Regions from separate parts of the Neptuniibacter halophilus genome, predicted to be linked through region 1. Evidence: predicted binding sites of a transcription regulator. Region 1 holds the regulator's gene; the other holds the start of a gene.
The links. The regulator FliA, encoded in region 1, starts transcription of late flagellar genes. The targets are predictions, from matches to a motif close to CTAAAGTTNNNNNNNNNNCNGCCGATA.
Positions count from the first base shown of each region.

Region 1 (13,694 bases):
GGTGTTCTCCGTGATTATCTTCGGTTCTCAGTTGGCCAACAGTTTGCTGGGAATGATGGAGAGTAATTTTGTTCTCGACCGGCAGGCGGTTTTCGACACCAATAAAATGTTTTCGCATTTCGGCTCTTCTGCCTGGGAGGCGCTTAAAGGGCTGGCGGGTGTCTTTGGCGTACTGTTGCTGGCGGCGCTGGTGGGGCCGATCGCCCTCGGGGGCTGGAATTTCAGTGCCCAGTCGATAGCGCCTAAAGGCAGTCGTATCGATCCGCTGGCGGGGATTAAGCGGATGTTTTCGCTTAAATCCCTGATTGAGCTGTTCAAGGCCGTTGCCAAGTTCTCACTGGTGGGTGGCTTTGCCATTCTGATTCTGTGGAATATTCGCAACGATATTCTGGCGCTGGCAACTTTTGAGGCGCGTCCGGCGATCGATCAGGCGCTGGAGATCATTATCTGGGTGTTTATGGCGCTGAGTGCCGTGCTGATTCTGGTGGCGGCAGTGGATGTGCCATATCAGATCTATGATTACACCGAGAAAATGAAAATGACGCTGCAGGAGGTAAAGGATGAGCTGAAAAATACTGAGGGTAAGCCTGAAGTAAAAGGGCGTATCCGTCAGTTGCAGCGTGAGATTGCGCAGCGGCAGATGATGAAGGAAGTGCCGGATGCTGACGTGGTCATCACCAACCCGACCCACTATTCTGTGGCGCTGAAATATGATGGCGACAACCGGGGCGCTCCGATTCTGGTGGCCAAAGGGGCTGATTTTGTCGCCCTGAAAATCCGGGAGATTGCCAAAGAGCATGATGTGCCGATTCTGGCAGCACCCCCTCTGGCGCGAGCAATCTATAACTCCACCGAACTGGACGATGAAATCCCTTCAGGTTTGTATATGGCGGTGGCTCAGGTGCTGGCGTATGTGTTCCAGTTGAAACGCTATAAAGCACGCGATGCCGAGCGTCCGGATGAGCTGAAGGTGGATAAACTGCCGATACCGGATGAGTTCCGCGATGACGAATAATTGGCTCAAAAATTGCAGAATTTAAGGCTGGTATAGCTATTCGTCAAAAAAATAACGTATTATGGCTTGCCTAACCCCGGATGGGCCGGGTAATTGGTTGTAAACAGATCTAAGTGTTGTTTTTTTGACGTTTGGGGCTTCGGTGGACAGAGCGGTAATTCTCGATAATGTGCGTGGGCTAGGTAAGGGGAATCTGGGGGTTCCTCTGCTCTTGCTGGTGATCATGGCAATGGTCACTCTGCCCGTGCCTCCGTTTTTGCTCGACGTCTTTTTTACCTTCAATATTGCCCTTTCAATTGTGGTTCTGCTGGTCTGTGTGTACTCCGACCGGCCACTCGATTTCGCCATCTTTCCGACCATTATCCTTGTTGCTACGTTGATGCGTCTGGCGCTTAACGTTGCCTCAACCCGTGTAGTGCTGCTTTACGGGCACGAGGGGGGAGATGCTGCGGGTAAGGTGATTGAGGCATTCGGTGAGGTCGTGGTCGGCGGTAACTACGTGGTCGGCTTCGTGGTCTTCCTGATTCTGATCATCATTAACTTTGTGGTGGTGACCAAAGGTGCCGGACGAATCTCGGAAGTTAGTGCGCGATTTACTCTGGATGCGATGCCGGGTAAACAGATGGCAATCGATGCGGACCTGAATGCCGGCCTGATTGGGCAGGAAGAGGCTAAAGCGCGGCGTCAGGATGTCACTCAGGAAGCGGACTTTTATGGTTCGATGGATGGTGCCTCAAAGTTTGTTCGTGGTGATGCGGTCGCCGGTATCCTGATTCTGGTGATCAACCTGCTCGGTGGTCTGGGGATCGGCATGCTGCAGCATGATCTGGATTTCGAGACCGCGATGCGTTTCTACTCCCTGCTGACCATTGGTGATGGTCTGGTGGCGCAGATTCCTTCTCTGCTGCTGTCTACTGCAGCGGCTATTATGGTGACGCGACAGAATGTGTCTCATGACATGGGGCGTCAGGTTGTCAGCCAGATGTTTGGTTCGCCAAAAGCACTGGCGGTGGCGGCAGCTATTCTGACTGTGATGGGGGTTATCCCCGGTATGCCGCATTTCGCCTTCCTGTCTCTGGCTCTGCTGGCAGGTGCAGGTGCCTGGTGGATCTTCAAGCAACAGGTCAGAAACAAAGAGCGGGAAGAAGCTGAGGCACTGGAACAGGCTGAGATGCCGCAGGAAGAAGAGTCCGAGAAGCGTGAGCTGGACTGGGATGATGTGATGCCTGTGGATATGGTGGGCCTTGAAGTTGGCTATCGTCTGATTCCGATGGTAGACAAGATGCAGGGTGGCCAGTTGTTGAGCCGGATCAAAGGGGTACGTAAGAAGCTTTCACAGGATCTGGGTTTTCTGGTGCCCTCGGTGCATATTCGTGACAATCTGGATCTGTTGCCCGGCGCCTACCGCATTACGCTGATGGGTGTGGTTGTTGGTGAGTCTGAGGTGTACCCGGACCGGGAGCTGGCGATTAATCCCGGTCAGGTATTCGGTAAGCTGCAGGGTGTTGAGGTGAAAGACCCGGCGTTTGGTCTGGATGCGATCTGGATTGAGCAGTCTCAGAAAGAGCAGGCGCAGTCGCTGGGTTATACCGTGGTAGATGCCTCCACTGTAGTGGCGACCCATATGAATCAGTTGTTGCAGTTGCATGCCCACGAGCTGCTGGGCCATGAGGAAGTACAGCAACTGCTTGATATGTTGTCGAAAACTTCGCCGAAACTGGTGGATGAACTGGTGCCAGCCAAGCTTTCTTTCAGTATTCTGCTTAAAGTGCTGCAGAACCTGCTGATGGAACAGGTACCGCTGAAAGATTTCAGAACGATCGCCGAATCCCTGGCCGACGCAGTCAACCGGACGCAGGATCCGCTGGCGCTGACGGCTGCGGTGAGAGTGTCGTTGTCACGTCTGATTGTTCAGAATATCAATGGCTCTGAGGCGGAGTTGCCGGTCATTACTCTGGCACCGCAACTGGAGCAGTTGCTGCTGAACTCTGTGCAGCAGGGGCAGGATAATGGTCTGGTGCTGGAGCCGGGGATGGCTGAACGTCTGCAGGCCTCCCTGTCAGAGTCTGCGACCCAGCAGGAGATGATGGGCCGACCATCGGTATTGCTGGTGGCGGCTCCGGTAAGGCCATTGATGGCCAAATTTGTACGTTATGGTGAGCATCAGATTAATGTGCTCTCTTATCAGGAAATTCCTGAAAATAAAAAGGTCACCATAGTGGCAACCGTAGGGGGTGAGAATGGATGATCAATTCATTACAGCCCTGCAGTTGGTGGCCGATAAGGAACTGATATGAAAGTAAAACGTTTTTTTGCGCCAGATATGCGCCAGGCTATGCGAAGGGTCAGGGATGAGATCGGGCCGGACGCTGTCATTGTCTCCAATCACCGGGTTGCCGGTGGGGTTGAGGTGGTTGCAGCGCATGAAAATGATTATGAAGCTGCTCAGCAGGAGTTCTCACGGCAGGCAACTACGCCCACCCCGCAGCAGCGGCGGCAGGAGCAGATCGACACCCTGACCGGCGGTCAGGGCTCAGCGCTGGCGAGTGAGCTGCAAAAGGCCCGTATGCAGATTGCGGAGGCCCAGCAGCAGGGGCAGGAGCTGAAACAGCCGGGTCATGTTAATCGCCAGATTGAGCAGGATGACGATGATCTGCGCAGTATTCTGCAGTCGCTGAAAGACCGGCAGAAGGCCAAAGCGGATATGGCGCACCGCAACTTTATGCAGGGCTCGGCTCTGGATGACGCCCCGTTGGGCGTTAATCTTGAAGATGAATTACTGGCTTCCTCGGCTGAAGTGGCCGGGCCGGACGATCAGCTTATCAAATCGATGCAGGACGAGATCGCCCAGTTAAAAAACCTGCTGAATCAGCAGGTGCTGGCACAACGATCTGCGCCCGTGGCTGCTCCGGAGAAACCGCCTCTGCAGCGTAAGCTTGAATTGCTGGGTGTCAGTGAGCGTCTCTCATCGCATTTGATATCCAGTATGGAGGGTGGTCTGGCACCGGATAAGGCCTGGAAACATGCGCTGGCGCGGTTGTCGGATTCAATCCCCGTGCTGGGTGATGATTTTATCGAACGCGGTGGCATGATCGCATTTGTGGGGCCGACCGGGGTCGGTAAAACCACCACTATTGGTAAGCTGGCAGCACGTTATGTGCTGAAGTACGGCAGTTCCAGTCTGGCGCTGGTGACAACCGATACTTACCGTATTGCCGCGCATGAGCAATTGCGCACCTTTGGTCGGATTCTTGACGTGCCTGTCCGGGTGGTGGATGAAAACAACAGCCTCGACGAAGTGTTGCACAGTCTGAAAAATCGTCGTCTGGTGCTGATTGATACTGCGGGGCTGAATGCTCAGGAGCCTCACAGCGAGGCGCAGTTGCAGATGCTTGAAGGCGTCACTCTGCGGCTGAAAAAATTGCTGGTTGTTTCCTGCAGTAGTCAGCGCCGTGTGGTTGAACAGGCGTTTAATGCTTATCAGACATTAGGTCTGAATGGCTGTGTTTTGAGTAAGATGGATGAATCGGGCAGTCTCGGTGAGGCACTGTCGTTGATTATTGAAAAGCGCCTGCCGGTGACCTATGTCACAGACGGGCAGCGTATACCGGATGACATTGAAGTGGCTCGACAGCATGAGCTGGTAAGCCGTGCGGTAATTACCGCTCAGCGGGCGATCGAAGCCGAGAAAAAAATGTCCGCCCTTGGGTCTGCCTATAAAACGGGTTGAGAGCAGGAAAAGATATGAATCAGCATAAACCCGTTAAAGTCATCGCCGTGACCGGCGGTAAGGGTGGGGTAGGTAAAACCAATGTCTCGGTTAATCTGGCGCTGGCGCTGGGGGATCTGGGGCAGCGCTCCATACTGATGGATGCCGATCTGGGGCTGGCCAACGTCGATGTAATGCTGGGGCTGCGGCCGAAGCGAACCATCGCAGATGTGCTCAATGGTGACTGCGGATTAAAGGATATTCTGCTGGAGGTTGATGATTACCTGAGCATTGTCCCGGCGTCTTCCGGTACTCAGGAGATGACCTCGCTCTCTGCACATGAACATGCTGAATTGATCCATGCTTTCAATCAGGTTGCTGATGATATTGATGTTCTGATCATTGATACGGCGGCCGGTATTTCCGAATCTGTAGTCAGTTTTGTGAAAGCTGCGCAGGAAGTTCTGGTGGTTGTTTGTGACGAACCCACCTCAATTACCGACGCATATGCTTTAATAAAACTGCTAAACAGAGATTATAAGATGACCCGTTTCCGGGTTCTTGCGAATATGGTTCGCAGTGAACAGGAAGGTCGTAACATGTTTGGTAAGCTGCTGACCGTGACAGACAGGTTTCTGGATGTAACACTTCAATATGTAGGGTCAATCCCTTATGATGAAAACGTTCGTAAAGCCGTTCAGCGTCAAGTAGCTGTTTTAAAAGCGTTTCCAAAGAGCAAAGTCTCCTTGGCATATCGTCAGTTAGCGAATAAAGTAAACGGATGGCCGGTCCAGTCCGTGCCCCGTGGTCATTTGGAGTTTTTTGTTGAACGGCTCGTTCAGGGAGTGAGTTCAACAGATTAAATAGAGGCAGTATGTACAACCAGCTGCAATTACAGTCGAGTGAAGAGCTGATCGAGCAGTATGCGCCTCTGGTTAAACGCATTGCCCATCATCTGCTGGCTCGTTTGCCGGCAACGGTATTGCTGGATGATCTCATACAGGCCGGAATGATTGGTCTGCTGGAAGCCGCCGGAAAGTACGACGCTTCCAAAGGGGCCAGTTTTGAAACTTATGCAGGGATCCGCATTCGTGGTTCCATCATTGATGAGGTGCGCCGGGGGGATTGGACTCCCCGTTCTGTGCATCGCAACAGCCGACGTGTCACCGAAGCCATTCAACAGGTTGAAGGGCGAACTGGCAGAGATGCATCGGATGCTGAAGTCGCCAGAGAGATGGGGATCAGCGTCGATGAATATCATAATCTGCTGCGCGATTCTCTGGATAGCCGGCTGTTCAGTTTTGAAGAGTTAATCAGTCCTCAGGATGAGGGGCCCGGTGAATCATTTGCTAATGATGACCCGGGGCCAAATCAGAATTTTGAGCGTGAAGCGTTTTTAAAAGCGCTAAGTACGGCTATAAATAATTTACCGGAAAGAGAAAAGTTGGTGCTTGCGCTCTATTATGATGAAGAGCTCAACCTGAAAGAGATAGGCCAGATATTAGGGGTGAGTGAATCTCGTGTTAGTCAGATTCACAGCCAGGCGGCTTTGCGATTGAGATCAAGGCTAAGTGACTGGCAGTAAAAAAAGGGTTGACCCGACTCAACGTAATTGCGGTAATTAGGTGTAGACTCAATGAGTTGCGTAGTTCTAACGGGAGGTCGTCTTGAATAAAGACATGAAAATTCTTGTAGTGGATGATTTCTCCACCATGAGACGCATAATCAAAAATTTGTTGCGCGATCTGGGTATGACCAATGTTGAGGAAGCAGATGACGGCCAGACCGCATTGCCTATCCTCAAACAGGGGGGTATCGATTTTCTGGTTACTGACTGGAATATGCCGGGCATGACCGGTATCGACCTTTTGAAAGAGGTGCGTTCCGATCCGAATCTGGCGCATATGCCGGTACTTATGGTTACGGCTGAGGCGAAGAAAGAGCAGATTATCGCCGCTGCGCAGGCCGGGGTTAATGGCTATGTAGTCAAACCGTTCACCGCGGCTGTCTTGAAAGAGAAAATTGACAAAATTTTCGAGCGCCTGGGTTAAAGAATAAGGTCGGTAGTAATGATTTCAGGAACAGGCAAAGGGTTGGGACACTTCGAAATGGAATTGCAGTTGAAGGCTCAGGAATTGGTTTCTGTGCTCAACGAGGGCAATCTGTCTGATGCAATGGACATCATTCAGGATCTGCACGAATTCCGCCACAAAACCTTCTTCAGTGAAGTAGGCCACCTGACCAGGGGGCTGCATGAGGCGATCAAAGCCTTCTCCCATGAGTTGGGTAGCAGCCTTGATGTGGGAGATGAGTCTGTCCCCGATCATACGGATGCTGCTGACCGTCTGAACTACGTCATCGAAGTTACTGAAAAAAATGCGCATGAAACCATGGACAGGGTGGATAAGGCCCTGACTCTGGTGGACAACCTTGATGTCCAGAGCGAACGCTTTAAAGACCTGCTGCTTCTGGTGGGGCAGTTGGAGAAAGAACACTCAACCCTGGCCGGGGTGTTTGACCGGACCTGTGCGTTGAAAGAAGAATCCGAAAACACCATTGCTACCCTGCGTACCGAGTTGACCGATATCGTCGTGTCACAGAGCTATCAGGACATTACCGGGCAATTGATCCGCCGGGTAATTAATCTGGTTACCAATGTCGAGACTCACCTGGTCAGCCTGATGGAGATGGCTGCCAAGGTCGAACGGTTGTCTGGCATTGAAGTGCTGGAAGCAGATGAAGAAGAAAAACAGGCCAATAAAAAGAATCCTATTCAGGCTGAGGGTCCTCAGGTCAATAAGGAGGCGGCTGACGTGGTCAGCAGTCAGGACGAAGTTGATGACCTGCTATCCAGTCTGGGTTTTTAAGAGGAGCGCCATATGAGTTTGGATGTGGATCAGGAGATTCTTGAGGACTTTCTTGTCGAGGCAGGAGAGATTCTTGAGCAATTATCCGAACAGCTGGTTGATCTGGAGCAGCGTCCGGATGACAGCGATCTGCTCAATGCAATTTTCCGCGGCTTCCACACGGTAAAAGGCGGCGCGGGATTCCTGCAGCTTGATCCGATGGTGGATTGCTGCCACAAGGCGGAAAACCTCTTTGATATGCTGCGTAACCGGGAAATTACGGTTACACCTGAGCTGATGGATGTCGTATTGCAGGCTCTGGATACCGTCAACGTGATGTTTGATGCGGTACGCAGTGGTGTCGAGCCGGATAACGCTGATCCGGAACTGATTCAGGCGCTGATTAACTTTTCAACAGGTAATGTGCCGGCTGCACAGCCTGTAGCGCCCGCACCTGCTCCGGCAGCGCCACCTCAGGCGGCTCCTGCTGCCGATAAGAGCCATGATGAATTCGACCTGTTGCTCGGTGATATGGAGGATTCGGCGGGTGCTGACGTGCCTGCGGCCGAAGCCGGTGATGACCTGATTACGGAAGATGAATTTGAATCGCTGCTCGATGAGCTGCACGGCCCTGGTAAAGGGCCGGGCAATGAAAATCAGGCGCCTGCAGAACCTGAACCTGCCGCGGCTGCCGCTGGCGGTCAGGATCTGATCACAGAAGATGAATTCGAAGCCCTGCTGGATGAGCTTCAGGCTCAGGGTAAAGGGGCGTTCGGTGCGCCTTCTGCTCCCGCTCCGGCGGCACCCGTGGCTGCACCTGCGCCGGCACCGGTCGCCGCAGCACCTGCGCCGGCTCCAGTAGCGCCAGCACCGGCCCCTGCGGCCGCAGCGGAAGTTGTTTCCGAGCAGGCGACCGCTGCAGCAGTTAAAGCCGCACATCAGCAAGCCAAGCCTCAGGCTGAGAGCAATGTCAGGGTTGATACCCGTCTGCTCGATAAGATCATGAACATGGTCGGTGAGCTGGTACTGGTGCGTAACCGTCTTGTGCGTCTGGGGGTCACCCGCGAAGATGAAGAGATGGCCAAGGCACTGGGCACGCTGGATATGGTAACCGCCGATCTGCAGATGTCGGTGATGAAAACCCGTATGCAGCCGGTGAAAAAAGTCTTTGGTCGTTTTCCGCGCCTGATTCGTGACCTGTCCCGAAATCTGAAGAAAGAGATTCGTCTGGAACTGCGCGGTGAAGAGACCGATCTGGATAAAAACCTGGTTGAGGCGCTCGCTGACCCGTTGATTCACCTTGTGCGAAATGCGGTGGATCACGGTATTGAAGCCCCTGATGCCCGTGAAGCGGCGGGTAAGCCCCGTGAAGGTCATGTGCTGTTGTCCGCTGAGCAGGAAGGGGATCATATCCTGCTGGTCATTCAGGATGATGGTGCCGGTATGGACGCGGAAAAACTGCGTAATCTGGCCATTGAGCGTGGCATGATGGATGCCGAAGCTGCCCGACGCCTGACAGAACAGGAATGCTTCAACCTGATTTTTGCTGCCGGTTTCTCAACCAAGAAAGAGATCTCCGACGTGTCCGGCCGTGGTGTTGGCATGGATGTGGTGAAAACCAAAATTACTCAGCTCAATGGTACGCTGAATATCGACTCTGTGGTCGGTCAGGGTTCACGGATTGCGATCCAGGTGCCTCTGACACTGGCGATCATGCCTACGCTGATGGTTATTCTGGAAGATCAGGCGTTTGCGTTGCCGCTGGTGAATGTAAACGAAATCTTTAATCTGGATCTGACCAAAACCAACATCGTAGATGGTCAGCAGGTGATTATCGTACGGGATCAGGCATTGCCACTGTTCCACCTGAAACGCTGGCTGATCGATGGTCAGCAGGGTGCGGATCTGCCGGAGCAGGGACACGTTGTGATCGTAACGGTTGGCACCCAGCGCGTTGGCTTTGTGGTGGATCAACTGGTGGGTCAGGAAGAGGTTGTGATCAAGCCTCTGGGTACTATTCTGCACGGTACGCCGGGTCTGTCCGGTGCAACAATTACGGGCGATGGCCGTATCGCATTGATTATCGATATCCCGAATCTGTTGAAGCATTACGCATCCTGAGGCAGGTGAGGGGATCATGATTTATGCCGGTTAGGGTTCTGATTGTTGATGATTCAGGTTTCTTTCGTCACCGGATCACTGATCTTCTGGCAGGCGACAGCCGGATAGAGGTTGTCGGCTCTGCCCAGAACGGGCGGGAAGGGGTTGAGCAGGCAAAGAAGCTTAAGCCCGACCTGATTACCATGGATGTGGAGATGCCTCAGATGAACGGCATCGAAGCTGTCCGGGTGATTATGCGGGAATGCCCGACCAATATTCTGATGCTGTCCTCTCTCACCCACGAAGGTGCTCAGGTAACACTGCAGGCACTGGAAGCGGGGGCGCTGGACTATCTCTCCAAAGATATGCGCGCCTGGATGGAGCACTCATCGTCACTGGAAAAACAACTTCGCGATAAAGTAGTCGAGCTGGGGCGTTCCCGACATGCCCGGCAGCGTAGCTCGTTTATTTCTTCTGCCGGTAAAAGCAGTGGTGGCACGTCGATGGTTTTTCGTCCGGACAGCGCCAGTCGTTCTCCGGCGTCGTCAACGGCGACATCACGCCCGGCGCGAACCCCTGCACCTGCCGCCCGTCCATCAGGGCAGCGAACTGAACCTGCGGGCAGTCGTTTGCAGGAGCGTAGCGCCACCCCGGCGACGGGTATTGCACCGCGCCGACCAGTGTCACGGAAATCAATACCGGCCGACTGTAAGCTGGTGGTGATCGGTTCCTCCACTGGTGGCCCGGCTGCGCTGCAGCAGATACTGACTCAGTTGCCCGCCAACTTTCCCCATCCGATTCTGCTGGTGCAGCATATGCCTAAGACATTTACTTCGGTGTTTGCCAGCCGGCTGGATCAGCAGTGCAATATTGCGGTTAAAGAGGCGGAAGATGGCGATCGGCTGATGCCGGGGCGCGCACTGCTGGCGCCGGGTGGTCATCAGATGATTATCGATCCGCGGAATAAAGATGTGATACGCATTATGCCGGGGGATGAGCGTCTGACCTATAAACCCAGCGTTGATGTGACCTATGCCTCCGCAGCTAAATCCTATGCAAGCAAAGTGTTAGCGATCATTCTTACCGGGATGGGCGCCGACGGTTGTGACGGTGCCAGGCTGCTACGTCAGCAGGGAGCGACTGTGTGGGCGCAGAATAAAGAGAGTTGCACCATCTATGGTATGCCGCAGGCAGTGGTCAATGCGGGGCTTGCAAATGAGATCCTCGACCTGACCGAGTTCGGCCCAATCCTCAGCAATAAAAGGTAGCGGATATGGATATCACTGCAATTCTGGGTGTGATACTGGCGCTGGCTGCGGTATTGGGGGGGAACTATCTCGAAGGTGGTCAGTTTGCCGAGTTACTGAACCTGCCGGCTGCGGCGATTGTGATCGGGGGGACGCTGGCAGCAGCGATTATCCAGTCTCCGGCTCAGGATGTAGCGCGGGCGGTAAAGCTGTTAGGTTGGGCGTTCGGTAGTAATAAACAGGATCTCGCCGGGCGTATCGACAGAATCGTCAAATGGTGTGTTGTGGCCCGCCGTAAAGGGCTGCTGGCACTGGAAAAAGAAGCAGAGAAAGAATCCGATCCCTTTGTCAAAGCGGGCTTGCTGCTGTTGGCAGATGGAAAAGGGCCTGAGGTGATCCGCAGTTCGCTGGAGGTTGAGCTGATCACGGTAGAGCAGAGAGACCTTCAGGCCGCGAAAGTAATAGAAAGTATGGGTGGTTATGCTCCGACGCTGGGGATTATCGGTGCCGTGCTGGGGTTGATCCACGTGATGAGTAACCTGACTGATCCCAATGGGCTGAGTGCCGGCATTGCCACGGCCTTTGTTGCTACTATTTACGGTATCGGCATTGCCAACCTGTTTCTGATTCCGGTAGCCAACAAGATTAAAAATCTGGTGCTGCTGCGATACCAGTATCAGGAGATGGTTCTGGAAGGGCTGATGTTTATTGCAGAAGGTCAGAATCCCAAAGCCATTCAGCAGCGGCTGCAGGGCTATCTGAGGTAGCGTTATGCCCAGACGTCGGCAGGTTGAAGAGAGTATCCGCAATGATCGTTGGGTGATCTCCTACGCTGACTTTATCACCCTGCTGTTTGCTTTTTTTGTGGTGATGTATGCGATCTCTTCGGTGAACGAAGAAAAATACAAACACCTGGCTGAGGCGTTGTCCGGGGTGTTTGTAGGTGGCGATCCGAGCGCAGATTCAGTCGATGGTGACGGGCTGGGGCGCAGTAAGTCAGGTGCCGGTATTTTCCGTGGCGGGGTGGCTGATGAGGATGCCCCGGAAGTTAAAATAGCACCGCCGGATCAGGCAGAAACGGATGCACTCCGCGCCTTGCAACAGGCGTTTGAGGTGGGTTTTTCGAAGCTGATATCCGACGGGCAGATCAGAGTGACCGGTAATGACCTCTGGTTTACCATTGAGTTGCGCGCCACCCGGCTGTTTGATTCCGGTGGTGCGGTACCTAATGTCCTGGCTGACGAGCTGCTTGAACAGATTGCGCTGATCCTTAAAGAGACGAAGAACCCGATCCATGTAGAGGGTTTTACCGATAACCAGCAGATCTCCAATTCGGTGTATCCGTCAAACTGGGAGCTCTCCGCTGCCCGGGCGGCGACGGTAGTACGTTTGCTGGCACAGTTTGGTGTACAACCGGAAAGGATGGCTGCAGTAGGCTATGGTGAATATCAGCCGGCTTACAGTAACCGGACTGAAGCGGGACAGCGCCTTAACCGCAGGGTGCTGATTGTGGTTTCCCGTGATGAAAAAGTACGCCGGGCCGTTTCTTCATTCGGTAGCCAGCAGGTCAGTGCTGATGCAGTGTCAACGGTGCTCGCTTCGCCCGAAGAGGAGGCGTTGCCGGTGATTGAACAGGTCGAAACCGGTGACGGTGGTGTATTATTCAGACGTCCGGAACCTGAATTGTTACAACAGGAAGATAGATAAATGCATGTATGGTCTGTTGCCAACCAGAAAGGTGGTGTCGGCAAAACAACAACCGTAGTGACGATCGCAGGTCTGCTGGCTGAGGTTGGTTATCGGGTGTTGCTGGTCGATCTCGACCCGCACGGCTCGCTGACCAGTTACTTCGGCTACGATCCTGACGAGCTGGAAGACAGCGTTTATAACCTGTTTCAGGGTAGCAGCAAGGTGCATAAAGAGGATGTTACTGATCTGTTGCTGAAGACCAGTCATGGCCGCATTGAACTGATTCCGGCCTCTACGGCTATGGCGACGCTGGAGCGTAAAGCGGTTGGTGCAGAAGGGATGGGCTTACAGATAGCGAAAGCCCTGGCACATGTTCGGGATCGCTATGACTATGTGCTGATCGACAGTCCGCCGGTGCTCGGCGTTCTGATGGTTAATGCACTGGCTGCCTGTCAGCATCTGCTGGTACCGGTTCAGACCGAGTTTCTGGCCCTCAAAGGCCTTGAACGGATGATTCGCACGATCAATATGATTAACCGGGCGCGTAGTAAAAAACTCAGTTTTACCATTATCCCTACTTTTTATGATCGCAGAACGCAGGCCTCCGTGAGCAGTCTGCGTGAGCTGCATCATAACTATCCGAATGAGATTTCAAACGCTGTGATTCCGGTTGATACCAAATTCCGTAATGCCAGTATTCAGGGGCTTGTCCCCTCTGTGATGGACTCCGGTAGCCGGGGGGTTCACTCTTACGCCCGGCTGCTGCGGTCTCTGCTTGAACGTCAGAAGCAGGAGGTTCTATGACCAAGTCCGATAAGAATCCACAGCAGAACGGTACAGAAGAGGTTCACGGCGTTCAGAAGCTGGTATTTGATTATCTGGAATCTCTGCTGTCTGATCCGGATGCCGGTATCGATACCGAGACAGAAATCGCTGCGATTAAGCAGCAATTGGCCGTGGAAGAGGGTGCTGAACCCGACGCCGAAATTTCTGAAAATAGCGCTGGTATTGAGGCGGCAGATCAATATGCTGCTGTAGAGCCAGAGCCAGAGCCAGAGCCAGAGCCAGAGCCAGAGCCAGAGCCAGAG
Region 1 is NZ_AP027292.1:1,019,499-1,033,192, reverse strand. It holds gene flhB (flagellar biosynthesis protein FlhB) at 1-1,015, shown strand, start outside; gene flhA (flagellar biosynthesis protein FlhA) at 1,158-3,263, shown strand; gene flhF (flagellar biosynthesis GTPase FlhF) at 3,309-4,745, shown strand; gene QUD59_RS04815 (MinD/ParA family protein) at 4,760-5,587, shown strand; gene QUD59_RS04810 (RNA polymerase sigma factor FliA) at 5,599-6,309, shown strand; gene cheY (chemotaxis response regulator CheY) at 6,404-6,775, shown strand; gene QUD59_RS04800 (protein phosphatase CheZ) at 6,794-7,591, shown strand; gene QUD59_RS04795 (chemotaxis protein CheA) at 7,604-9,691, shown strand; gene QUD59_RS04790 (protein-glutamate methylesterase/protein-glutamine glutaminase) at 9,715-10,938, shown strand; gene QUD59_RS04785 (flagellar motor protein) at 10,944-11,684, shown strand; gene QUD59_RS04780 (flagellar motor protein MotB) at 11,689-12,624, shown strand; gene QUD59_RS04775 (ParA family protein) at 12,625-13,410, shown strand; gene QUD59_RS04770 (chemotaxis protein CheW) at 13,407-13,694, shown strand, end outside.

Region 2 (15,898 bases), 1.7 Mb from region 1:
GACTGTTCGCTCAGTAATATCGAGTTCACGGGCAATCTCCTTATTACTTGCGCCTGTTACCAGAACCGCAAGAACCTCTCGCTCACGACTACTTAATCCATCAAAACAATTTATATACTCTGCAGTGTCCACTTTGTTATCTGTAACTGGCATTGTCCGCAAAAGACGCTTAAGCAGCTTTTGCAACAGCTCGGGGCCTGCCCAGATATCACCACGGAGCACAGTTTTCATCACTTCAGTAAGCAATGAAGCTGTAACATAGGTGTTGGTATATGCATTCGCTCCGGTTTGTAAAACCTCCATTCCTTCTGTTTCATTTGGTAGATCAGTACAGCAGATCAGGATCCCCTCGGGACAGCGCTGTTTATAACTGAACACCGCTTGCTTCTGCTCCGCTGAAATAGAACTGAGATGAACAAGCAGCACCCCCCGGGGGCTATCCCATTCAGCCAGAAGACCGGATTCAATCTGATCAACCTGCCACTCGCTCTGTAAGCAGTGTCGCCAGCGTTCCAAAACTTTTTCGCGGTTCCCGACGAAGAACAACTTCATGAATTATACATCCCAGCAACCGACTGAGTTGGATACACAGCAGCGCTATTACAGCAATTCCTTTAATCTACTGCACACTAAAGGCTATACCAAACTTTACGATAGCGCCATTGGCAGTACCACTTAAAAGACCGCATTATATATGCCGATAAATCATATAGATACGATCCAAAAACAATACCAAAGTATTAATAATAAGCCATTATCTTTCTGTCATTGCCCGGCTTCTGGCTTTCAGAACCGGCTTCAACAGATAGTCCATCACGGTTTTTTTGCCGGTCAGAATATCGACACTGACCGTCATCCCCGCCATTAACGGAAGGTTACCTTTACCGCCCGTAACCAAAGAGCCAATATAAGGCTGCGCTGTTTTCAAACGCACCAGATAGTAGCTATCGCCCTCTTCATCGAGGATGGTACTGGGGCTGACAAACACAACCTCAGCATCAACCCCGCCATAGATTGAGAAATCATAGGCTGATACTTTGATCACCGCAGGCAACCCCGGCATGATAGTGGCGATATCTGCAGGACGAATGCGGGCCTCAACCAACAGCGTATCTTCCCACGGCACCAGGTTGAGCAATTCATCACCCGGCTGTACCACACCCTCGACGGTATTAACCAATAATTGTTTTACCGTACCTTTAACCGGCGCCCTGACTTCAGCACGGTTAATCCGGTCATTCATCCCGGTCAGCGCCTGCTGGATACGCGCACTTTCAGCCAGAACCTCATTCAGCTCCCGGCTGGCCACCCCACGAAACTGAAGCTTAGCTTCATCCAGTTTGTCCCGGGATTCCTGCAACGCCGATTCAATACGGGGAATATTAAGACGTACACCTGACAGTTCACCCGCCAGATCGTTTAGCTGTCGCCGTAAGCGCAGAAACTCAACTTCGGAAATCACCCCTTCTGCCAGCAGCGGCCGGGTGATATCCATCTCGCGTTTCAGCAGACCATAGCTGCGCTGCAACTGTTTCTCCTGAGATTCGGCAGCCTTCAGTTCCTGAACTTTCTGCGCAATCTGCTGCTCGAGACCACCCAGCAGTGCTTTGAGTTCGGCACTGCGGGTCAGATACAGCGCCTGTTCCTGCGCCAGCATGCTGCGATACTCATCCGGAAAATCATCCGGCTCGACAAATGCCGAGCCGTTAGACTCAGCGCGTAAACGTGCCGCTTTGGCCAGCAGTTCGTACTGCCGTACCTGATTCTCTTTCATCGAACTGGAGAAACGCACATCATCAATTCGCAGCAACACCTGACCTTTTTCAACCAGATCACCTTCATGCACCAGAATTTCTGAGACCGCCCCGCCCTCCAGAGTTTCGACAACCTGTAACTGTTTAGAGGGGATGATCTCACCATCACCCCGGGTAATTTCATCCAGTTCAGCCCAGTTCGCCCAGTAGATAGCGATCAGTATGAAAAGCAGCATCGCCCAGAGTAACGCTCTGGCACTGGTCGGTGTCTGCTCGGCAATCGCCTCACTGACGCTGGACATATACTGTAGATCTTTTTTCATGAGCCTGATTACCTCTGAACCTGCAAACGGCCCTGCTTGAGAGCATCCAACACCGCATCCTTAGGACCATCAGCAATAACACGACCACCGTCCAGAACCAGAATTCGCTCCACCAGCGAAAGCAGAGACATCTTATGGGTCACCACCAGCATGGTTTTATCAACTGCATAATCCTTCAGCATTTTCTTAATCTGTTCCTCAGATGCGTTATCCATCGACGCGGTTGGCTCATCCAGAACCAGCACCTGCGGGTCGTGGATCAGGGTCCGGGCAATCGCTACCGATTGTCGCTGCCCTCCGGACAACGCCGCACCTCGCTCACCCACCTGCATATCGAATCCCTGCGGATGACGGTTAACCATATCCCCAACGCCGGTCATGTTAGCTACCTGAACCAGCTTGGCATCTTCGGTCTGGGGCGAACCGATAACAATATTGTCGCGTACACTGCCGGCGAACAGCATAATATCCTGCGGCACATAGCCCAGGTTACGCCGCAGATCGACCGGATCAATCTGATTGATATCGATTCCGTCGATCCTTACCGAACCCTCGGTAGGCGCGTACAGTCCAAGCAATAATTTTTCGATGGTGGTTTTGCCGGAACCAATCCGACCGATCAGCGCGACACGCTCACCCGGCTTAACGCTGAAGCTGACCCGATCTAAGGCCGGATGCTGCTCACCCGGGTACGCAAAGCTGACATTTTTAAACTCAATCGCCCCCTTAAACTTATCCCGGTGCACGAACTGCTGATCATCACCACGCTCGGATGGCAGTGCCATGATCTCGTTCAGACCTTTAAGGGCCGTAGATGCCTGATGAAAGCTGATCACCAGATTCGCCACCTGACTCATTGGCGCAATCGCACGCCCGGACAACATCACACAAGCGACCAGCGCCCCCATGGTCAGTTCCCGTTCGGTAATCAGATAGACACCGACAATCACAATACCCACCGAGGCCAGTTGCTGAGCAAACGAAGCAAAATTGACCACGGAAGCAGACAGGATCCGTGATTTAAGGCTCCACTTGGCAATATAACCCACCGCCTGCTCCCAACTGAGCTGCAACGATGAGCTGGCCCGCTGGGTCTTAACGGTTTCCATGGCCGTCAGGCTTTCAATCAGCGTAGAGCTTTTCTGTGCGTTGGAAGCAAAGGTTTTCTCAACCGCTTCACGGAGAAACGGACGCACAGCAAAAGAGAACAGAATAATTAACGGAATAACGGCAATCGGCACCAGTACAATGGGGCCACCGATGTAACTGATCACCAACAGGAACAGCACCGCAAACGGCAGATCAATCAGTACCACGTTGGTCGTCGAACTGAGAAAGCCCTTGATACTGTCGAACTCTCGCAGGTTACTGGCAAAGGACCCGACCGAAGTCGGCAAGGCACTGTACTTAAGCGACAGCACTTTCTCGAACAGCAGCGCCGAGAGCATCACATCGCCCTTTTTCCCCGCCACCTCGATAAAGTAGGCCCTTAACATTTTCAGGCCGAAATCGAACAGATAAACCACAAACACGCCGATCGCCAGCACCCACAGCGTTTCAATCGCATTATTGGGCACCACCCGGTCATAGACATTCATAACAAACAGAGGGTTGGCAATCACAAACAGGTTGATCAGAAACGAGGCAATCAGCACATCCCGGTAGATTGAAGCGGAACGCCTGATGGTTCCCCAGAACCAATGCCCTTTATGCCCCTCAAGCAGTTTGGACACCTGCTCCTGAAAGCGGTATTCAAGGCGTACAAAAATGGCGTATCCGGTATAGGACGCTTTAAGCCGATCACAACTGAGACGATGTTCACCGCCGCTCTCCGGCTGAATAATCAGCGCTTCACCATTTTTGTGATCGATCTCCTGCAGAATACAGGCCTGACCATTTTCCAGAATCATCACGGCCGGCAGGACTAAAGGGGAGATATCTTTCAGATCCCGACGCAGGATCTGCGCAGCAAAACCGGCACGTTTAGCTGCCCGGATAAACAGCTTCGGTGTCAGTTTATTGTCTTCAAGAGGCAGTCCATCACATAACACCTCCGGAGAGAAAGGCTTGTGATTTTGCTTGCTGAGATGCACCAGGCAACCGAGCAGAGGGTCTTTAACCGCTTCCATGAACCTTGACCTTAACCTTATATGAGAGAGATACTCAATTGACACCTGCTGAACGCAGGCCAAAAACTAATCCAATGTAGCAAATCAATATGTTATACGCCATACGTAATGATGAAGGACGCATCGTCAGCCTCTCGGAGACACTGCAACCCGGAGCTGAGCCCGTCGACATAAAAAACCGGGAAGTACTGGATTTTCTCTCCATCAATGATGAGGAGTTCTCCCCTGAAGAATTTCTCGCCCGGTCCGATATGGCAGTCGCCCGAATTTTTGAGGATCTGGTGGATGTATTGATTGCCAAAAACCTGATCATGTTCACCGACCTGCCAGAGATGGCACAGAAAAAGCTGCTTAGCCGTAAACTGGCGCGTAACATTGGCCGCGATGATACCGATGCAGTACAGCAGCCTGAGAACGGCCACTCCTTCCTGATTGAAGATGATGAGGTGTTCTGACGCTGCCGTCAGCCTCCCCCCCTGCTAACCGGCAGAAGAAGCGGCATCCTCATCGCCGTAATGATTCAACTGCCGGTACATCTCTGCGTAACGCTCGGCCAGTGTCCGGTATCGCTGCTGCTGCTTTTCAGATAACGCCCCAAAAGGAATAGTAGCCAGCACATCCCGCACCGACAACAAAATCCACAGGGCATTTTCACCACGCTTAGCCTTTTCAATACCACTCTGCACCAGATTCAGCGCAATTCCGGTATGCGCCGGCAACAACTCATTGGCGCGTCCGAACATCATAAAGGCCTTATCCAGATCACGATTACGGAAACTGGTCATCGCCGTGTAGTTGGCTTTACCCCACTCACTGGCGACCATGGTTTTATGCAACTCTTTCCAGCGTGCTTTGACTTCGGATTCAACTGAAGAGCCTTTAGCGGCATCCAGCATGACATCGAGCCACTTACACTGCTGCCCGGGAGTCATACGCATAAAGAAGTTGTAAGTCTGCTGCATCATCTGCTCAAGCCGTTGCTGCGTCGCATCCTGTCGATACAGGTCACAATTCACCAGCTTGGCCTTAAACATCACCTCAGGATCATCCGGGTGGTCCAGCACCACATCTTCCAGAACACGCAGCACCTCTGTTTCCACTGAAGCGATTTTATCCTTATTGGAGATAATCAATGCTCTGGCGAGGCCAAAGTAATGCACCGGATCCTGAAATGAAGAGTAGCGGGCGTAGCGTACCGCCTGCTGATACGCAGAACAGGCAATCGCCCACTCACCGGTCTGACACGCCAGATCGGCCAGCTCACTTTGCAGCGCAGGCACAGTGGGCTGAATCATCACCGCCTTTCGCATCAGCGTAACCGCCGGCCCCAGTTCGCCACGCACCCGATAGATACGCGCCAGCCAGGTGTAGGCCTCTACACAGATATGCTGCTGATCAACAATCCGGTTGAGGCACTTAAGCGCATCTTCGTATTCGCCCAGATTAAAGTGAGCAACCCCCTTACCCACCTCTGCCCAGGGCAGATCCCGGTTATTGGTTAATTGCACAAACAGCTCTTTAGCCTGGGTAAACCGTTTCATCCGCAGCAATGCAATACCACTGAGGCGCTGCAAAACGATACTCAGTCCGGGGAAATGAGTGGCCAGATCACGTGCCTGATCAAGCACCGCTTCATACTGACGGGAGTCCACCAGCTTCTCGATTGGACGCACAGCCTCTTTGATTCTTAGCTGCTTTTCCAGCCGGTGGCGCACTTTCGCTTCATCAAAAGGCTTGGAGATATAGGTATCGGGGGAGTTTTCCAGAGAGCCGAAGAGCAGTTCAGAGCTTTCAGGATCAACAATCAGAAAATAGGAGCTGGCTTTGGGGATAATTTTTTCAGCATTCGCCTCCTGCAGGAGCTGCAGGCCGTTTTTCTCATCCCTGCCCATATCATAAGAGGCAAAACAGAGATCAAACGTAAACTCCCGCATCAGCGTCAGGGCCATATTCACGGAAGCCGCGGCCTGAACTTGCCCCACACCCAAGCGACTCAGGATTTGTCGTAACGCCCCAAGGTCTTCGAGCTTGCTGTCTACAATGAGAGCCGACTTTCCTGAATAGTTGATTTCCATAGGCGCTGTACTGATAAGATAACGGCAAAAGTAGCATATAAATCAGGCCATTATCAAAGTTTAGGACAAGCTTGGAGCAATAAAAAACCCCACAGACAATCTGCAGGGTTTTTTTTCGATCATCAGGGATCAGTCTTCCAGCAAACTGCGCCCTTTGCTGGCTGCAATGCGCATCCGCAGTGCGTTCAGCTTAATAAAGCCAGCCGCGTCTTTCTGATCGTAAGAACCCGCATCATCTTCAAATGTAGCGATACTCTCGTCAAACAGACTTTCTTCAGAACGACGACCCACAACATCAACAGAACCTTTATACAGTTTAACCCGTACATCGCCGTTCACATTGCGCTGAGAGTAATCGATCAGCTGCTGCATCATCTTACGCTCTTCAGACCACCAGAAACCGTTGTAGATTACTTTAGCGTAGCGTGGCATCAGCTCATCTTTCAGATGCGCGGCTTCACGGTCCAGAGTGATGGACTCAATCGCACGATGCGCCTTGAGCATAATGGTGCCACCCGGTGTTTCGTAACAACCGCGGGACTTCATACCCACAAAACGGTTCTCAACGATGTCCAGACGGCCAACGCCGTTAGCGCCACCCACCTTGTTCAGATACTCAAGCACGGTGGCCGGAGACATCTGCTCACCGTTGATGGCAACGATATCACCTTTTTCGTAGGTCAGTTCCAGATAGGTCGCTTCATCCGGCGCCTGCTCAGGAGATACAGACCAGCGCCACATATCTTCTTCAGCTTCCGCCCACGGATCTTCCAGAATGCCGCCTTCGTAAGAGATGTGCAGCAGGTTAGCATCCATAGAGTACGGAGACTTTTTCTTGTTCTTGGCGAAATCAACTTCGATATTGTGATCTTCACAATACTGCATCAGTTTTTCGCGGGAGTTCAGATCCCACTCACGCCATGGTGCAATCACGTGTACACCCGGTTTCAGGGCGTAAGCGCCCAGTTCGAAACGAACCTGGTCATTACCTTTACCGGTCGCACCGTGGGAGATAGCATCCGCACCGGTCTCGTTAGCGATCTCAATCAGACGCTTAGCGATCAGCGGACGGGCAATGGAGGTACCCAGCAGGTACTCACCCTCATAAATGGTGTTCGCACGGAACATCGGGAAGACGTAATCGCGGACAAACTCTTCGCGCAGATCTTCGATATAGATCTCTTTAACGCCCAGAGCTTCTGCTTTGGCACGCGCTGGCTCTACCTCTTCACCCTGCCCCAGATCGGCAGTAAAGGTAACCACTTCTGCATTGTATTCATCTTGTAACCAGCGAACGATAACCGACGTATCCAGTCCACCGGAGTAGGCCAGAACGACCTTTTTGATCTCGGACATTCTCAAGCTCCAACTTGCGAACAATTTCGCCCCGCGTAAGGCGAGGCAGAAAGGAATTTCAAATTAAGCGCGGCATTATAGCAGATAACCGGATTGACACACATCCGCCCGACAAGAATTTGTCAAACGGGTTTAAATTCAGTCACGCTCCAGGCGGATAGTGACCCGTCGGTTACGATCCCGGTTCTTTTTACTGTTATTCTCAACCACCGGATATCGCTCACCGTGGTAGCGGGTGGTGATCATGGCCGGATCCAGACCAAGGCTGATCAGGTAAGCCGTCACCTCCTCAGCCCGTCGTTTAGAGATATCCCGGTTCATCAGACGACGACCGAGATTATCTGAGTGGCCATCCACATAAACCCCCGAGACAGCCTCATCGTTTTTCACGTAGAGCGCAATCAGATCAAGACGTTCGCGGGAAGCATCGGACAAACGCCACTGAGATGACGGAAACAAAATAGCAGTACGCGCCACCTGACGAAAATTAACCGGCAGCAAGCCCGCCGTACAGGCCACATAATCGCTGTATGCCGACTGGAAATTCACCGCGGAGACTGAAACCCGCAATGACTCTTCGGTACCGTACCAGGCGGCACCGGTAAAAGTAGGCATCAGCCCCTTATACAGCGCCGCCAGCATATTCTGCGTCTGCTCCGGCGCCACTTCGAGATAACCGGTACGCTCTTCAGGCTTTATCCGGCCGATTGGACGAGGCGCGATTCCCGGCTGCCAGGGCGCCGCTTCAGCCACCAGACTGGCCCCCTGACTAAAATGGATATTCTCAGTTGGCCGCAAAACAAAGTGCACCCGTTCGCCAGCTTCATGCAGAAACACAGCCGAACCAAACGAAGGGATCACCTGACTCAGCGTACAACTGAACTTTGACGCTTCCAACTGCCACCGGGAATCATCAATAGAGCTTCTGAAGGTCGCAGCCTGAAGCGATAACCCCATGAGACTGAAGATAATAGCGAGAAGAAAACGAACACGTACCATTAATGCTGCCTGTTAAAAATCAGATGATCTAATGATAGTTCGGCTAAAAGCCCAGATTCTTGAGAGCACATTTTGAGTGACCGCTGTTACGCTGCTAGAATACCCCGCATATTAAACGGAAACCCTCTGCCAAGTAAGGGCAACTCTTGACACACCATAACGATAGCAAACACCCGATGGCAAACCGTTTCCGCGGTTTCCTGCCTGTAGTCGTAGACGTTGAAACAGCCGGCTTCAATGCCCGTACCGATGCCCTGCTCGAGATCGCCGCCGTCACCCTGACCATGGATGAAAATGGTTTTCTGATTATTGATCAAAGTTTCGAAGCGCAGGTAGAACCCTTTGAAGGCGCCAATCTGGAACGATCAGCCCTGGAATTTACCGGCATCGATCCATTCGATCCTGAGCGCGAAGCCGTGCCGGAACGCGAAGCCATGGAAGAGATCTTCAAGCCGGTCCGCAAAGCGATTAAAGCGCACGATTGCAAACGCGCAGTGCTTGTAGGCCACAACGCTTCTTTTGATCAGGGCTTTGTCAATGCAGCGGCGAACCGCTCAGATATCAAGCGCAACCCGTTTCACCCGTTTTCCACTTTCGACACAGCCACACTGGCCGGACTGGCCTTCGGCCAGACCGTACTGGCCAAAGCCTGTCAGGCAGCAGGCATAGAGTTCGACGGCAAACAGGCCCACTCGGCGCTGTACGACACCATGAAGACCGCAGAACTGTTCTGCATCATCGTCAATCGCTGGAAAGAGCTGGGCGGCTGGGATCTGGTCGATCCGATCACCGACGAAGAGTAATCATCCAGACACAAAAAAACCGCCAGATGGCGGTTTTTTTATGAGCTAAGCCCGAATTACAGCTTGTCAGCTTCTTCAGACAGGTAAGATGCAACACCTTCAGGAGATGCAACCATACCTTTATCGCCCTGGTTCCAGCCTGCCGGACAAACTTCACCGTGTTCCTGGTGGAACGCCAGCGCGTCAACCATACGCAGCATTTCATCAACGTTACGACCCAGTGGCAGATCGTTAACAACCTGGTGACGAACCAGACCGTCTTCGTCGATCAGGAAAGAACCACGGAAAGCAACACCACCTTCAGACTCAACGTCGTAAGACTGGCAGATGCTGTGAGTCATATCCGCTACCAGCGTGTAGTTAACAGGGCCGATACCGCCTTCGTTAACCGGAGTGTTACGCCAAGCGTTGTGAGAGAAGTGGGAATCGATAGATACACCGATCACTTCAACGTTACGCTTCTTGAACTCTTCGATACGGTGATCGAATGCCAGCAGCTCAGAAGGGCAAACAAAAGTGAAGTCCAGTGGGTAGAAGAATACTACTGCTTTCTTGCCTTTAGTGGCTTCTGACAGTGTGAAAGTATCAACGATTTCACCAGTACCCAGTACCGCTGGTGCTGTAAAGTCAGGAGCCTGTTTGCCTACAAGTACGCCCATTTTGCTATTTCTCCATTAAGTGCTTTCTAGCGTTTAAGGTTTTTATGATAAAAAAGGTCGCGATAAAATCAAGCAGCGACCTGGCAGAAATTATTCCGCGCCCTGCTCAGCCGGACCAGCCGCTTCTTTAATGACCTGAGCCAGCTCGCCGCTCTCAGCCATTTCGCAGATAATATCGCAACCGCCGATCAGCTCGCCTTTCACCCACAACTGCGGGAAAGTTGGCCAGTTAGCATATTTTGGTAGTTCAGCACGGATTTCAGGATTTTCAAGAATATTTACAAAAGCAAAACGTTCGCCACAAGCCATAACCGCTTCAGACGCACGTGAGGAAAAACCGCACTGCGGAAAACGTGGCGTCCCTTTCATATAAAGCAGAATATCGTTGTTTTCAATCTGCTCTTTGATGGTATCAATTACGCTCATTCATACACCTATATCATCATATGTCAGTCGCACACTCGAGTGCGTGCCGTGGCGGACAATGTACCACATATCCGACCATTTTACTCTGACAATGTACATTTGCTTTTATTAATCACCTTTATAAATAAAATTAATTAGCCCTCCCGATAGAGTGTGTTTTTTTATCCACAGCCATCCTCCCTCCGCGTTTCACCCTTGCCAAACGACATAAAGCTGCCTATTATTTGCCCTCTGATCTGGCAGCCTTGGCTGCCTTTTTGCGTTTAGGGAACAAAAAAACATGGCTGTAGAATCGATTATGTCCACCTACAACCGGCTCTCTGTCGCGTTTGAACGCGGCGAAGGCAGCTGGCTGTATGATACTGATGGTAATAAATACCTGGATGCGCTCTGCGGTATCGCTGTCTGCGGTCTGGGTCACGCTCACCCCGCTGTTACGCACGCTATCTGCGAACAGGCCGGCAAAGTGCTACACACCTCCAACCTGTACACTATTCCGAACCAGCAGCAGTTGGCCGAGCGCCTGACTCAGATTTCCGGTATGGATAACGTCTTCTTCGGAAACTCCGGCGCGGAAGCGAACGAAGCAGCAATTAAACTGGCCCGCCGCTACGGTCACAAAGTTCGCAATCTGGATAATCCTGCGATCATTGTGATGGAAAACTCCTTCCACGGCCGTACGCTGGCAACCCTGAGCGCAACAGGCAACCGATCAGCCCAGGCAGGTTTTGAACCACTGGTCAGCGGTTTTGTCCGCGCACCCTACGATGATGTTGATGCGGTTCGTAAAATCGCTGAGAGCAACCCTAATGTGGTGGCCGTACTGGTCGAACCGATTCAGGGCGAATCGGGCATCCGTATTCCTGCAGACAATTACCTGAATCAGCTACGCGATCTCTGTGACGAGTTTGATATGCTGCTGATGCTGGATGAAGTACAGAGCGGCAACGGCCGGTCCGGTAAATACTTTGCCTACCAGCATAACGGCATCATGCCGGACGTAGTCACTACCGCAAAAGGCCTAGGCAACGGCGTACCTATTGGCGCCTGCCTGGCTAAAGGCAAAGCCGCTGAGGTTCTGACCGCTGGTACCCACGGCTCCACCTATGGCGGCAACCCGTTGAGCTGTGCCGCCGCACTGGCTGTAGTCAACACGATCATGGATGAAAATCTGTGTGAGCGCGCAGCAGAACTGGGCGACAAAATCGTTGCCGGTTTCCGCGAACAGCTCGGCCATGCCGATTACATCAAAGAGATCCGTCACAAGGGCCTGCTGGTCGCTATCGAGCTGAACGAAGCCGGCACTGAACTGGCTGTTCTGGCGAAAGTTAAAGGCATTCTGCTCAATGTCACCGGCGGCGGCAAAGTCGTACGTATGTTGCCACCCCTGACGATGACCGATAACGAAGCCGACCTACTGGTTAACACCCTGTCGCAGATTATCCGCGTTTATGCCGCGGATGAGCGTATCTCCGAAGGAGATGACAGCACTCCCGCAGCAGAACGAAGAGTAAAATGAGTATCAGACACTTCCTGACATTGCGTGACCTGAGCACCGACGAGCTGCGCCAGCTCGTTCGCCGTGCCAGCGAGCTTAAGGCGATTCGTAACCGCAACGAAGTTTATGAACCGCTGAAAAACAAAGTAATGGCGATGATCTTTGAAAAATCATCAACCCGTACCCGTGTCTCCTTTGAAGCAGGCATGGCACAGTTTGGTGGTCACGCCATGTTCCTCTCTCCGCGCGATACCCAGTTGGGTCGCGGCGAGCCGATCAGCGACAGCGCCCGGGTGATCTCGAGCATGGTCGATGTGGTAATGATCCGCACCTTCAGCCACGAGCTGGTAGAAGAGTTTGCCGCCAACTCCAAGGTCCCGGTAATCAACGCACTGACCGATGAGTATCACCCATGCCAGTTACTGGCCGATATGCAGACCTACTTCGAGCATCGCGGTGATATTCAGGGCAAAACCGTCACCTGGATCGGCGATGGCAATAATATGTGCCACTCTTACATCAACGCGGCGCATCAGTTCGATTTCAAACTCAACATCGCCTGTCCTGAAGGGTTTGAGCCCGATGCAGCGCTGATTGAAGAGCACGGTGATCGCCTGTTCATTACCAACTCCCCTGAAGAAGCCGTCAGTGGCAGCGATCTGGTCGTGACGGATGTCTGGGCCTCAATGGGCCAGGAAGAGGAGCAGAAAGAGCGCGAAGCTCAATTTGCCAACTTCCAGGTTTCCCCGGCGCTGATGGACAAAGCCAACCCGGACGCACTGTTTATGCACTGCCTGCCGGCGCACCGTGGTGAAGAGGTCAGTGAAGATATGCTGGATGACCCGCGCTCAGTGGTGTACGACGAAGCGGAAAATCGCCTGCATGCGCAGAAAGCGCTGCTGGAGTTCCTGCTCGTCAAATAATACGGGGCAGGCAATTCTTCGGGGATTGCCTGCCCTTATTGTCTGGCCGTACTATACTGCCTATACCCTGCGACAATCGACGATCAGCGGAGAGGATGAATGATTGAGCTGCGCCACCTTAAAACGTTGTCAGCCCTACGGGATGCAGGCAGTCTGGTTGAGGCTGCAGAGCGCGTTCATCTCACCCAGTCAGCCCTTTCACATCAGATTAAAGATCTGGAAGACCGGCTTAGCTGCTCGCTGTTTATCCGTAAGACCAAACCAATCTGCTTTACCAGTGCCGGCCAGCGCCTGCTGACTCTGGCCGATGAAATTCTGCCGATGATCCGCAATACCGAACGGGATATCGCCCGTCTGGCTGGCGGTGAAGCCGGGCGCCTGAACCTCTGCATTGAGTGCCATAGCTGTTTTGACTGGCTGATGCCCACCATTGACCACTTCCGTCAGCACTGGCCTGAAGTGGAGCTGGATCTGTCCAGCGGCTTCAGCTTTCAACCCCTGCCGGCGCTTGCCCGCGGCGATCTTGATCTGGTGATCACCTCTGACCCTGAAGCCCGTACCGGCATCACCTATATTCCGCTGTTCACTTACGAATCCCGTCTGGCCATCAGCAAACAGCACCGGCTGATGGCACGACGCTATATTCACCCGGAAGATCTGGCTCAGGAAACCCTGATCACCTACCCGGTTGAACACCAGCGACTCGACATCTTCAACCATTTTCTGGATGCAGCGGATGTTGAACCGGCAACGATCCGCACCGCAGAACTGACCGTGATGATGCTGCAACTGGTCGCCAGCGGCCGGGGTGTCGCCGCCCTTCCAAACTGGGCACTGCATGAGTACATTCAGCGCGACTATATCGCCTCGCGCCCACTCGGCGAAAAAGGGGTCTGGTGCACCCTTTATGCAGCGATCCGGGATGATCAGAAAGACGCTGAATTTATGGTCGATTTCCTTAATACCGCAAAAGATGTATCCTTCCGTAATCTGACGGGTATCAAGACCGCTTAAATAACCGTATACTCGGTGTATCAATCGCCATATCGATCAAGAACAGAGCAGTGAAAAGCAATACCTTAAGCTTCAACAAACAATGTTCAGCGGACTCCGCTGCACTGGCTTTTTATTCTCACTCCTACTTTATCTAGGTCTGTGGGTTTTGTGCTACCTGCACAAAATTGACAGGCCGCCCCTCATCCGTATACCCGCAAGTTCAGCTTGCACACCTAGCGACCCTATTTAGATTTATCACTGCAGCAGACAGACTGCAGATTATCAGGAAGATTAAGATGACAACTTCGATTTGGACCCCTCAGAGCTGGAGAGAGAAACCGATTGTCCAGCAGCCAAGCTACCCGAACCAGGCCGCCCTGCATGAAGCCGAAGACAAGCTCAGCAAGATGCCACCACTGGTCTTTGCAGGCGAGATCAATCAACTGAAAACCGATCTGGCCAACGTTGCTAAAGGCAAGGCGTTTCTGTTGCAGGGTGGCGACTGCGCCGAAAGCTTCAGCGAATTCAATGCCAACAAGATTCGCGATACATTCAAGGTATTGATGCAGATGGCAGTCGTGATGACGTTCTCTGCCAGTTGCCCTGTGGTTAAAGTCGGTCGTATTGCCGGTCAGTATGCCAAGCCCCGCTCCGCCGATATGGAAACCATCGACGGTGTCGAACTGCCCAGCTACCGCGGTGATATTATTAACGATATCAACTTCAACCCGGCAGCCCGTGAAGCCGACCCGGAACGATTGGTAACTGCTTACCATCAGGCCGCTTCCACACTCAATCTGCTACGCGCCTTTGCACGAGGCGGTTTTGCCGACCTGCATCAGGTACACGCCTGGAACCAGAGCTTTGTTACCAACAGCCCGCTGAGCAATAAATACCAGGACCTGGCTGATCAGATCGATCAGACCCTGCGTTTCATGGCGGCCTGCGGCATCAATTCAAAGAACACGCCACAGTTGCATGAAACATCGCTGTACACCTCTCACGAGGCACTGCTACTCGGCTACGAAGAAGCACTGACCCGTCAGGACAGCCTCTCCGGTAACTGGTATGACTGTTCCGCCCACATGCTCTGGATCGGTGACCGGACCCGTCAGCCCGATCATGCACACGTGGAATTCCTGCGCGGTGTCGAAAACCCGGTGGGGATCAAAGTAGGCCCAAGCACCAAAATCGATGATCTGGAACGCCTGCTGGCGATTCTGAACCCGAAAAACGAAGCCGGTCGGATTACCCTGATCGCGCGCATGGGCGCTGAGAAGATCACTGAATTCCTGCCACCACTGGTACGTGCTGTGAAAGCCTCTGGTCAGCAGGTTGTGTGGAGTTCAGACCCGATGCACGGCAATACCATTAAAGCCTCAAGCGGTTATAAAACCCGCAGTGTGGATGCCATTCTGCGCGAAATGAAAGGCTTCTTCGAAGTACACAAAGCGGAAGGCACTCACGCCGGTGGTGTTCACTTCGAAATGACCGGCCAGAACGTAACGGAATGTATCGGTGGCGCCTACATGATCAGCGAACAGGATCTGGCAGATCGCTACCACACTCATTGCGACCCACGTCTGAATGGTGAACAGGCACTGGAACTGGCGTTTCTGATTGCCGACACCCTGAAAGCTGCCCGCTGCTGATGGGTTCAGCCTGCCCCGCTGGGGCAGGCTGTTACTGTTTTTTAATGCAGCGTCGGGGGCTCTTCCGGCTGATCCGGGACCACAATATGACCGCTGCTGTCGAGCATCAATACACCCTGCTCCACACCCAGCTCCAGCATCTGATGTAACATCATCCGGGTCAGGTGCGCACTGATAATCAGCCCCGCAGGCGGATCACCGTCAAACAGTTCTTCATCAATCAGATCTTCTGGCCGCAATCCCAGCAACAGCGGATTCTCAGCGATCAGAGGTGCAATATCTTCCGGGGCAAAAACGGAATAGTC
Region 2 is NZ_AP027292.1:2,692,526-2,708,423, reverse strand. It holds gene QUD59_RS12600 (response regulator transcription factor) at 1-552, opposite strand, end outside; gene QUD59_RS12595 (hypothetical protein) at 551-679, shown strand; gene QUD59_RS12590 (HlyD family type I secretion periplasmic adaptor subunit) at 755-2,077, opposite strand; gene QUD59_RS12585 (type I secretion system permease/ATPase) at 2,086-4,206, opposite strand; gene QUD59_RS12580 (hypothetical protein) at 4,296-4,661, shown strand; gene QUD59_RS12575 (tetratricopeptide repeat protein) at 4,686-6,281, opposite strand; gene QUD59_RS12570 (argininosuccinate synthase) at 6,411-7,637, opposite strand; gene QUD59_RS12565 (flagellar protein MotY) at 7,776-8,636, opposite strand; gene rnt (ribonuclease T) at 8,813-9,439, shown strand; gene QUD59_RS12555 (peroxiredoxin) at 9,496-10,098, opposite strand; gene grxD (Grx4 family monothiol glutaredoxin) at 10,189-10,524, opposite strand; gene QUD59_RS12545 (aspartate aminotransferase family protein) at 10,805-12,043, shown strand; gene argF (ornithine carbamoyltransferase) at 12,040-12,945, shown strand; gene QUD59_RS12535 (LysR family transcriptional regulator) at 13,045-13,959, shown strand; gene QUD59_RS12530 (class II 3-deoxy-7-phosphoheptulonate synthase) at 14,238-15,593, shown strand; gene QUD59_RS12525 (hypothetical protein) at 15,635-15,898, opposite strand, start outside.
Region 2: the regulator FliA is predicted to act here: its motif matches at 8,674-8,700, upstream of QUD59_RS12565 (flagellar protein MotY).